Regions from separate parts of the Pseudomonas sp. TE31087 genome, predicted to be linked through region 2. Evidence: riboswitches for the same ligand, from Rfam matches in the RefSeq annotation. Region 2 holds a riboswitch; the other holds the start of a gene.

Region 1 (5,294 bases), 1.6 Mb from region 2:
TGCAATTCCTCGGGGCTGGCATGCTGGCCGGCCTTCCACGGGGTGACGAACAACGCCCCGGCCTTGAGCTGGCTGCCATAGGCTATCGGCTTGGCCAGGGCGGCGGTTTCCTGCAGGGCCGCCGTCAGGTCGAGGCGGGCGATACGCGGCCAGCGCTGGCCGGCGTGCAGGTACAGCGACTCCTCGGCGCTGCTGATCGACAGGTCGCAGCGCCCATCGCGCTCGCCCTCGTCGCGCTGCTTCTTGCTCATGTGCCGTTCCAACGCCACCAGCTCACCCTGCCAGGCGGCCGCGGCGAGCAGGCCGACGTTGGCGGCGGTGCCGTGCCAGTAGGGTGCCTCGTTGTCGCCCTGCAGCTGGTTGAAGCGGTCGATGCAGTCGACCCAGCGTTCCAGGGCCGGGCGCAGGAACTCCAGGCGCGGGTTGTTGATGATCAGGCCTTGCATGCTGCGCTCTCCTTGTCATTGTGATCGAGGTCAGCCGATAAAGTGGTGGCTATGTGATATCACTGCTTTGAGTGTGGCACAAGCTGGCGGATCGGCCATTGATCCAGGCCAGATCGGCCCTCGTTCGATTGACGCTCCCGATTCAACCCTCTAACCTTCGCGGCGTGTTTCAGGTGCCCTGCGAGCCGCGGTTCGGCAGGGTGAAACTGGGAAGCCGGTGGGCGCCAGCAGGCGCGAGCCCGGCGCTGCCCCCGCAACGGTAGATGAGTCGACGGTTACGCAAGGCCACTGGATTTCCAAGTCCGGGAAGGCGCGTGGCCAGGGCCTGCGCCCGCTCATGAGCCCGGAGACCGGCCTGTCACTGCCAAACGGCATCACGGAGGGTGATGCGCGGTGCGATGTGGCCGTTGCCATGCCCCCTGCGCGCTCCTCGTCTGCCTGCCTTTTATCTGTCGCCGCCGCCGCGACAGCCTGCGGAGACCCCTGATGAGCGAATCCATCGAACGCGACGAACGTCACCTGGCGCGCATGCAGCGCAAGAAGGCGATCATCGACGAGCGCATCGCCAATTCCCCCAACGAATGCGGCCTGCTGCTGGTGCTGACCGGCAATGGCAAGGGCAAGAGCAGCTCGGCCTTCGGCATGCTCGCCCGCGCCCTGGGCCACGGCATGCAATGCGGCGTGGTGCAGTTCATCAAGGGCCGCAACAGTACCGGCGAGGAGCTGTTCTTCCGTCGTTTCCCCGAGCAGGTGCGCTACCACGTGATGGGCGAGGGCTTTACCTGGGAAACCCAGGACCGTCAGCGTGACATCGCCGCCGCCGAAGCCGCCTGGGCGGTGTCGCGGCAGTTGCTGCAGGACCCGTCGATCCAGTTCGTCGTGCTCGATGAGCTGAATATCGCCCTCAAACATGGCTACCTGGACCTCGATCAGGTGCTTTCGGATATCCAGGCCCGTCCACCGATGCAGCATGTGATCGTCACCGGTCGCGCCGCCAAGCCGGAAATGATCGAACTGGCCGACACCGTCACCGAGATGGGCATGCTCAAGCACGCCTTCCAGGCAGGTATCCGCGCGCAGAAGGGCGTCGAACTGTGAGTGAGTCGCGCCAGTGTCCCGCCGTGCTGATCGCGGCCCCGGCCTCGGGCCAAGGCAAGACCACGGTCACCGCCGCCCTGGCTCGCCTGCACCGCAACCTCGGGCGTAAGGTGCGGGTGTTCAAGTGCGGGCCTGACTTTCTCGATCCGATGATCCTGGAGCGCGCCAGCGGCGCGCCGGTCTACCAGCTCGACCTGTGGATGATTGGCGCCGAGGAAAGTCGTCGCCTGTTGTGGGAAGCGGCGGGCGAGGCCGACCTGATCCTGATCGAAGGCGTGATGGGCCTGTTCGACGGTACCCCGTCAAGCGCCGACCTGGCACGCCACTTCGGCGTGCCGGTGCTGGCGGTGATCGACGGCACGGCCATGGCCCAGACCTTCGGCGCCCTGGCCCTGGGCCTGGCGCGCTACCAGCCCGACCTGCCGTTCGCCGGGGTGCTGGCCAACCGGGTCGGCAGCCTGCGCCATGCGCAACTGCTCGAAGGCAGCCTGACCGAAGGCCTGCGCTGGTACGGCGGGTTGTCCCGCGAGCGCGGCATCGAGCTGCCCAGCCGCCACCTCGGCCTGGTCCAGGCCAGCGAGTTGAACGATCTGGATGCTCGACTGGACGCTGCCGCCGAAGCGCTCGGTGCCAGCTGCGATGCCGCGTTGCCGCCACCGGTCAGTTTTGCCGGGCCTGAGCCGGTGAGCGTGACCTCGTCGCTGACCGGGGTGCGCATCGGCGTGGCCCGCGACGAAGCCTTTGCGTTCACCTACGGTGCCAACCTCGACCTGCTGCGCGGCCTCGGTGCGCAGCTGGAGTTCTTCTCGCCGGTGCATGATCGCGAGCTTCCCGTGGTGGACAGCCTCTACCTGCCCGGCGGCTACCCTGAGCTGCATCACCAGGCCCTGGCCGCCAACGCGCCGATGCTGGAGGCGATCCGCGCCCATCATGCCGCCGGCAAGCCGCTGCTGGCCGAGTGCGGTGGCATGCTCTACCTGCTCGACGCACTGACCGACGTGGCGGGCGAGCGCGCCGCGCTGCTGGGCCTGCTGCCGGGCGAGGCAACCATGCAGAAGCGCCTGGCGGCCCTGGCCCTGCAGGCGGTCGAACTGCCTGAAGGCACCCTGCGTGGCCACACCTACCACCATTCGCTGACCAGCACCGAGCTGGCGCCGATCGCCCGTGGCCTGAGCCCCAACGGTGGGCGGGGCAACGAGGCGGTCTATCGCCTGGGGCGCCTGACCGCCTCCTACGTGCACTTCTATTTCCCCTCCAACCCCGATGCGGCGGCGGCGCTGCTGCGACCATGAGCCGACACGCCTACAGCGAAGCCGAACGCCAGGCCATCTACCGGGCCATTGGCGAACGCCGCGACATGCGCCATTTCGCCGGGGGCGAGGTGGCCCCCGAGTTGCTCGGGCGCCTGCTCGCCGCCGCCCATCAGGCACCCAGCGTGGGCCTGATGCAGCCGTGGCGCTTCATCCGTATCAGCCAGCGTGCATTGCGCGAGCGGATCCAGGCGCTGGTGGAGCAGGAGCGGGTACGCACCGCCGAGGCCCTGGGCGAGCGCTCCGATGAATTCATGAAGCTCAAGGTCGAAGGCATCAACGACTGCGCCGAAGTGCTGGTGGCGGCGTTGATGGACAAGCGCGAGGCGCACGTCTTCGGTCGCCGCACCTTGCCCGAGATGGACCTGGCCTCGCTGGCCTGCGCCATCCAGAACCTGTGGCTGGCGGCGCGTGCCGAAGGGCTGGGCATGGGCTGGGTGTCGCTGTTCGACCCCCAGGCCCTGGCCGAGCTGCTGGGCATGCCCGCCGGCGCCAAGCCCATGGCGGTGCTGTGCCTGGGGCCGGTGACCGAGTTCTATCCGGCACCGATGCTGGTACTGGAAGACTGGGCCGAGCAACGACCGTTGAGCGAGATGCTGTACGAAAACCATTGGGGAGAGCGTCCATGAGCGTGGCCTTGCTGACCGTGGCGGGCGTGGCCCTGGATGCGCTGCTGGGCGAGCCGCGTCGACGTCATCCGCTGGTGGGTTTCGGCAACTTCGCCTCGCGCCTGGAACAACGCTTCAACGCCGGCGGGCGCGGCTGGCGCAGCCATGGCGTTACCGCGTGGTTCCTGGCCGTGGTGCCGCTGACTCTGCTGGCGCTGATCCTGTCGTGGCTACCGTATATCGACTGGCTGGTGGATGTGCTGGCGCTGTACTGCGCCCTGGGCCTGCGCAGCCTGGGCGAGCATGTGCTGCCGGTGGCCCAGGCGCTGCGCCAGGGCGACCTGGCCGAGGCGCGGCGGCGCGTCGGTTACCTGGTCAGCCGCGAGACCCGCGAGCTGGACGAGCCCGCCGTGGCCCGGGCGGCTACCGAGTCGGTGTTGGAGAACGGCAGCGACGCGGTGTTCGCCGCGCTGTTCTGGTTCGTCGTGGCCGGCGCGCCGGGGGTGGTGCTGTATCGCCTGAGCAATACCCTGGACGCGATGTGGGGCTATCGTAACGAGCGCTTCGAGCGCTTTGGCTGGTGCGCGGCGCGCATCGACGATGGCCTGAACTATATTCCCGCCAGGCTGGTGGCGCTGACCTATGCGCTGCTGGGCAAGACCCGCCTGGCCCTGGCCTGCTGGCGCAGCCAGGCGCCGCTGTGGGACAGCCCGAACGCCGGCCCGGTGATGGCGGCGGGGGCCGGTGCGTTGGGCGTGGAGCTGGGCGGCCCGGCGGTGTATCACGGCGAGTTGCACGAACGGCCGCGCCTGGGTGAAGGGTCAATGGCCGACGCCGATGCCATCGAGCGCGGCTGGAGCCTGGTGCAGCGCGGCGTGTGGCTGTGGGTGCTGTTGATCTGCGTGGGAGCCTATCTGAATGCTTGAACACGGTGGCCGCCTGCTGCGGGCGGTGAAACAGTACGCCATCCCTCGGGAGCAGTGGCTCGACCTGTCCAGCGGTATCGCGCCATGGCCTTACCCGATACCGCCGATTCCGCTGGAGGCCTGGGCCCGCCTGCCGGAGACCGAGGATGGCCTGGAGGCGGCGGCGCGGCAGTACTACGGCGCGCAGCCGTTGCTGGCGGTGGCCGGTTCCCAGGCGGCGATCCAGGCCTTGCCGTACTTGCGCCCGGTCGGGCGGGTCGGGGTCCTGTCGCCGTGCTATGCCGAGCATCCGCATGCCTGGGCACGGGCAGGGCACACGCTGGTCGAACTGGACGAGACCGAGGTCGAGGACGTGCTCGACAGCCTCGACGTGCTGGTGCTGGTCAACCCCAACAACCCCACTGGCCGCCGGGTGACCCGCGAACGCCTGCTGGCCTGGCATACGCGCCTGGCCGAGCGCGGTAGCTGGCTGCTGGTGGACGAAGCCTTCATGGACAACACGCCCGAACACAGTGTGGTCGATCAGGCTGGGCAACCGGGCTTGATCGTGTTGCGCTCGTTCGGCAAGTTCTTCGGCCTGGCCGGCGTGCGGCTGGGGTTTGTCGTCGCCCAGGTGGATGTGCTGCGACGCCTGGCCGAGGCACTCGGGCCCTGGACCGTCAGCGGCCCGACCCGTGTGCTGGGGCAGGCGTGTTTTGCCGACGACGCGGCGCACCAGGCACAAATTGCCCGTTGCGCCCAGGCCAGCCAGCGTATGGCCACCTTGCTTGATGGTGCAGGCCTGCCACCCAGCGGTGGCTGCGACCTGTTCCAGTACGTGCGTGATGAGCGTGCCGCGCACCTGCATGAATTTCTCGCCCGCCGTGGCATCCTGGTGCGCTTGTTCGAGCAGCCGCCCGCGCTGCG
Region 2 (5,294 bases):
TCGGCCAGGGCCAGGCTCTGGGCGCAGGGGCGCTGGTCGAGGTGGTCAAGGTCGTTGGTAACCCCGCCGAGCAGTTGGTGAATCAGCTCGGTGCCGCTGTCGGGCAGCCCGGCCACCGGGTAATCCTGCGCTTGCAGGGCCCTGAGGATATTGAGCGCCGCGCCCGGCGTGTCCAGGCCGACGCCATTGCCGATGCGCCCGTCGCGGGTCGGGTAGTTGGCCAGCACCAGGGCCACGCGCTTTTCCTGGTTGTCCAGACGCGCCAGGGTCACCCAGCGCCGTGCCAGTTCGGCGACGAAGTCCATGCGCTCGGGATGGGCCCGGTAGCAGACCACATCGGCCTGGCTGCGCTCGCTGCGCCAGGCCAGGTCCTTGAAACTCACCGGCCGGGTGATGATGCGCCCGTCAAGTTCCGGCAGGGCGATGTGCATCGCCAGGTCGCGAGCGCCCAGGCCCTGTTCGCTCTGCTCCCAGCCAGGCTGGTTGTCCTGGGCGCAGATGGCCTGCAGCACCGGTACATCGCGGCGCAGCGGGCGCAGGTTGGGTTGCTCGGGGCTGGACAGGGCGAAACCGGTGGTGTTGATCACCACCTCGGCCTGCACCTCATCGAGCCAGGCCTCGACCTGGTCCAGGCAGGCGCGCTCCTTCAGGCTGGCCACGGCGATGGGCAATGGGTTCAGACCGCAGGCCTGCAGGCGCTGGCAGAACACATCGATGAACGCGGTGTTGGCCGCCTGCAGGTGCGAACGGTAGAACAGCAACGGCGCCACCGGATGCTCGGGGTTCCACTCGGCGTACCAGTCCTCGGGACAAGCCGTGCCCTTGGCTGGATGATAGACCGCCGTGCGCGGCAAGGGCTGTGGCTCGTCCCACGGGTAATCGCGCCCCAGCCACTGGCTGGCCAGGCAGTTGAACAGGTTCACCGCGTTGGCCTTGCCGCCCTGGCGCAGGAAGTGCCAGAGGCGTTCGGCCTGTTCGCCGCGAACCGTGCCCAGGTCGGTGAGCTCAGGGTCGGGGCGGTCGTCGCCGGGCACCAGGATCAGCTGTACCCCTCGCCCCGCCAGTTCGACCAGTTGCTCGACACCATAGCGCCAGTAACCGACACCGCCATGCAGTGATATCAGGATCACCTTGGCATGGCGCAGCACCTGGTCGATATACAAGTCGACCGAGGCGTGGTTCTGCACCTGCATCGGGTTGGCCAGGCGCACGCTGGGGAAATCCGCCGGCAACTGCTCGGCGGTTTCGGCGAGCAGCGCCAGGTGTGAATCGCCGCTGCAGAGGATCACCAGGTCGGCGGGGGTCTGGCCGAGATCGGCGATGCTGTCGTCCGGCACGAAGCCGCCGGGCTGGGTCCGCAGCAGGTGCATGGATCAGGCGCCCAGGGCCTGGCGCAGGCGCGCTTCCAGCTGCGCCGCGTCGAGATCCTGGCCGATCAGCACCAGGCGGGTGATCCGGGGCTCGTCGCTGCGCCAGGCACGGTCGAAATGCTTGTCGAAGCGGGTGCCCACACCCTGGATCAGCAGGCGCATCGGCTTGCCGGGGATGGCGGCGAAGCCCTTGGCGCGCAGGATGCCGAACTCGGTGACCAGCTGGGTCAGGGCATCGAGCAGCAGGCTCTCGTCGGCCTCGGGCAGGTCGATGGAGATCGAGTCGAAGGCGTCGTGGTCATGGTCGTCATGGTCATCGCCGTCGTGATGCGAGTCGTGATGGGTACGGCGACCGTCGATATGCGCCTCGGATTCGGCGCCCACGCCCAGCAACACTTCCAGCGGCAGGCGGCCGCTGCTGGCCTCGATCACCTTGACCGCCGGCGGCAGTTCCTCGGCCACCTCGGCACGGACCTTGGCCAGGCCCTCGGCGTCGATCAGGTCGGCTTTGTTCAGCACCACCAGATCGGCGCTGGCCAGCTGGTCGGCGAACAATTCATGGAGCGGCGACTCATGGTCGAGGTTCGGGTCGAGCTTGCGCTGGGCGTCGACCTGGTCCGGGTAGGCAGCGAAGGTGCCGGCGGCCACGGCCGGGCTGTCGACCACGGTGATCACCGCGTCGACGGTGCAAGCGTTGCGGATTTCCGGCCACTGGAAGGCCTGTACCAGCGGTTTGGGCAAGGCCAGGCCACTGGTTTCGATAAGGATGTGGTCGAGGTCGCCGCGCCGGGCCACCAACTCGCGCATCACCGGGAAGAATTCTTCCTGCACGGTGCAGCACAGGCAACCGTTGGCCAGTTCGTAGACGCGGCCATTGGCCTCTTCCTCTGTGCAACCGATGCTGCACTGCTTGAGGATCTCGCCGTCGATGCCCAGCTCGCCGAATTCGTTGACGATCACCGCGATGCGGCGGCCCTGGGCGTTGTCGAGCATATGGCGCAGCAAGGTGGTCTTGCCTGAGCCGAGGAAGCCGGTGACGATGGTGACGGGAAGCTTGGCCAGTGTTTTCATGTCGCGATGCCCTTGGCAGCAATGGCGCGGGCATGCAGGACGACAGCCACGGCCATGCCGGCCTGGCGCGTTCGCCACCGGATCACCCCGCCCGGTTGAAAGTCGAAAACGTCACGAGGCAGGTCTCCTGGCTTGCACCGCTGCGGCTCGCTGGCCGGTGGGCCGGCGCCTTCCCGCGCGCCTGCGCAGTGGCTGTGCCGAACCCTTCAGTGCTTACAGTTGCGGGGGCAGCCGCGGCTTGTACCGCGTTCCCGTCTTAGCTCGGGCCAACGCCCGAGAACCTCGCAGCGGCAAGGCTACGCAGTGCCTGCCTGGCGGTCAACCGCCGCGGCGATTGACGCGGGCCCGGCCCCGTGATTTGCTAGCGCATTGCGTTCAGGTGCCCCCACGGGGGTGAAACGGGAAACCGGTGCGTCGCGTCTCCGTTCCAGGAGCCGACAAGGCCGGTGCTGCCCCCGCAACGGTAAGCGAGAGAAGCGTCCGGACCACTGTGCCAGCCTCAAGGCATGGGAAGGTGACGCCATGGAAGGAGCCTTGCTCCACCTCGCGAGCCCGGAGACCGGCCTGACGTGCTCACAGTACACCCCGCGGTGGGCGGGCGTCGTCGTATCACTCGGGCCAGCCGTGCCCGGGGTCGTCGCGCATGCCCGTTGCCACAACAAAAGCAGCAGAGGAACGCGTCATGCCCATCACCAGCGCCAAACACAGTATCGCCACCCCCGTCAGCCTCAGCCAGCGACTGATCGTCGCGGTCGGCGCCAGCCTGCTGGGGCTGTGCCTGGTGTACTTCGCCGGTTTCTCGCACATCGAGGCGGTGCACAATGCCGCCCACGACACCCGCCACAGTGCCGCCTTCCCTTGCCACTGAGTAAATCCGCATGATTACGCGCATCGCCCGTACCGCGGGTTTCAGCGGCCTGCTCGCGGCCCTGTTGCTGACCCTGCTGCAAAGCTTCTGGGTCGCCCCACTGATTCTCCAGGCGGAAACCTACGAATCCACTGCCCCGGTCGCCGAACAGCATGAGCACGGCGACGCCGCAGCGCCCCATGAGCATGAACACAGTGCCGAGGCCTGGGCGCCGGAGGACGGCTGGCAGCGCGTGCTGTCCACTACTGGCGGCAACCTGGTGGTCGCCGTCGGTTTTGCCCTGATCCTGGTCGCCCTCTACAGCCTGCGCGAACCGAACCGCGTGGCCACCGGCGCACTGTGGGGCCTGGCCGGCTTCGCCGTGTTCTGCCTGGCACCGACCCTGGGCCTGCCACCGGAACTGCCCGGCACCGCCGCCGCCGACCTTGGCCAGCGCCAGACCTGGTGGATCGGCACCGCCGCAGCCACCGCCGCCGGCCTGGCGCTGCTGGTGTTCGCCCGGCACTGGTTGTTCAAGGTGCTTGGTGTGGCCCTGCTGGTGATCCCGCACCTGATCGGCGCGCCGCAACCCGCAGTGCATGAAAGCCTGGCGCCGGAAGCCCTCGAGACCCAGTTCAAGATCGCTTCCTGGCTGACCAACGCCGCGTTCTGGCTGGCCCTGGGCCTGCTCAGCGCGTGGCTTTACCGTCGTTCCAGCCAGGCTTGATGCGCGATCTGCCCGTGCAGCCGGCGATGTTCGCCGGCTTTGGTTGCCGCCGTGGTTGCCCGGTCGAGACACTGGCGGTGCTGCTGCGCCAGACGCTCACCCGCCACGCCCTGCCCCTCTCCGCCCTGCGCGCCATTGCCAGCATCGAGCCCAAGGCTCGCGAACCCGGCCTGCTGGCATTGGCCGAGCGCCTCGGGCTGCCTTACATCTGCTTCGACGCCACGCACCTGACGGTCTTCGAGCCGCTGCTCAGCCATCGTTCGGCCACGGTGTACGCCCAGACCGGCTGCTGGGGCGTCGCCGAAAGCACCGCCCTCGCCCTGGCTGGCGAAAACGGCCGCCTGCACGTGCCCAGGCAGGTACTCGGCGGCGCTACCCTCGCCTTGGCGATCGGCGGATAATCCGCGCCATATTTCTGCAAGGAACCCCCATGACGGTTTATTTCATCGGTGCCGGCCCCGGCGATCCGGAGCTGATCACGGTCAAGGGCCAGCGCCTGATCCGCCAGTGCCCGGTGATCATCTACGCAGGCTCCCTGGTCCCCGCCGCCGTACTGGAAGGTCACCAGGCGCACACCGTGATCAACAGTGCCGAACTCCACCTGGAACAGATCGTCGAGGTGATGCGCCAGGCCCACGCCAATGGCGAGGATGTGGCCCGCGTGCACAGCGGCGACCCCAGCCTGTACGGCGCCATCGGCGAACAGATCCGCCACTTGCGCGAACTGGGCATCGGCTACCAGATCGTCCCCGGCGTCACCGCCACCGCCGCCAGTGCCGCGCTGCTCGGTTGCGAGCTGACCTTGCCCGATGTGGCACAGACCGTGATTCTCACCCGCTTTGGCGACAGTTCGCCGATGCCGGCCGGTGAACAATTGGCCGACCTGGCCCGCCACGGCAGTACCCTGGCCATCCACTTGGGCGTGCGCCACCTGGCCCGCATCGTCGATCAGCTGCTGCCACACTATGGCGTCGACTGCCCGATCGCGGTGGTCCATCGTGCCACCTGGCCGGACCAGGACTGGGTCAAGGGCACCCTGGCGGACATCGGCGAACGCGTGGCCGCCAAAGGCTTCCGACGCACCGCGCTGATCCTGGTCGGCCATGTGCTGGGCGACGCGCCGTTCGCCGACTCGGCCCTGTACCGCGCCGGTCATGCCCACCTCTATCGCCCAGGCTCGTGAAACGATTGCCGACCGGGGGCGCGGCGTAGCACACTGGATTTTCCAACTGGACGGAAACCAAGCCCATGCTCGAACTGCGCCCCAACTGCGAATGCT

What was found. Region 2 has a riboswitch for cobalamin ahead of ACZ899_RS05450 (CbtB domain-containing protein). Riboswitches for the same ligand answer to the same signal wherever they lie in the genome.
Region 1: it holds a riboswitch for cobalamin, as region 2 does, so the genes downstream of both, cobO (cob(I)yrinic acid a,c-diamide adenosyltransferase) here and ACZ899_RS05450 (CbtB domain-containing protein) in region 2, are expected to answer to the same signal.

What each region holds. Positions count from the first base shown of each region.
Region 1 covers NZ_JBXVNN010000001.1:2,796,369-2,801,662, reverse strand. The annotation lists gene ACZ899_RS12585 (hypothetical protein) at 1-446, opposite strand, end outside; cobalamin riboswitch at 601-819, shown strand; gene cobO (cob(I)yrinic acid a,c-diamide adenosyltransferase) at 933-1,544, shown strand; gene ACZ899_RS12575 (cobyrinic acid a,c-diamide synthase CobB) at 1,541-2,836, shown strand; gene bluB (5,6-dimethylbenzimidazole synthase) at 2,833-3,483, shown strand; gene cbiB (adenosylcobinamide-phosphate synthase CbiB) at 3,480-4,388, shown strand; gene cobD (threonine-phosphate decarboxylase CobD) at 4,381-5,294, shown strand, end outside.
Region 2 covers NZ_JBXVNN010000001.1:1,217,413-1,222,706, reverse strand. The annotation lists gene cobN (cobaltochelatase subunit CobN) at 1-1,370, opposite strand, end outside; gene cobW (cobalamin biosynthesis protein CobW) at 1,374-2,441, opposite strand; cobalamin riboswitch at 2,542-2,741, opposite strand; cobalamin riboswitch at 2,801-3,023, shown strand; gene ACZ899_RS05450 (CbtB domain-containing protein) at 3,124-3,309, shown strand; gene ACZ899_RS05445 (CbtA family protein) at 3,320-4,015, shown strand; gene ACZ899_RS05440 (cobalamin biosynthesis protein) at 4,015-4,416, shown strand; gene cobM (precorrin-4 C(11)-methyltransferase) at 4,446-5,198, shown strand; gene ACZ899_RS05430 (DUF1272 domain-containing protein) at 5,264-5,294, shown strand, end outside.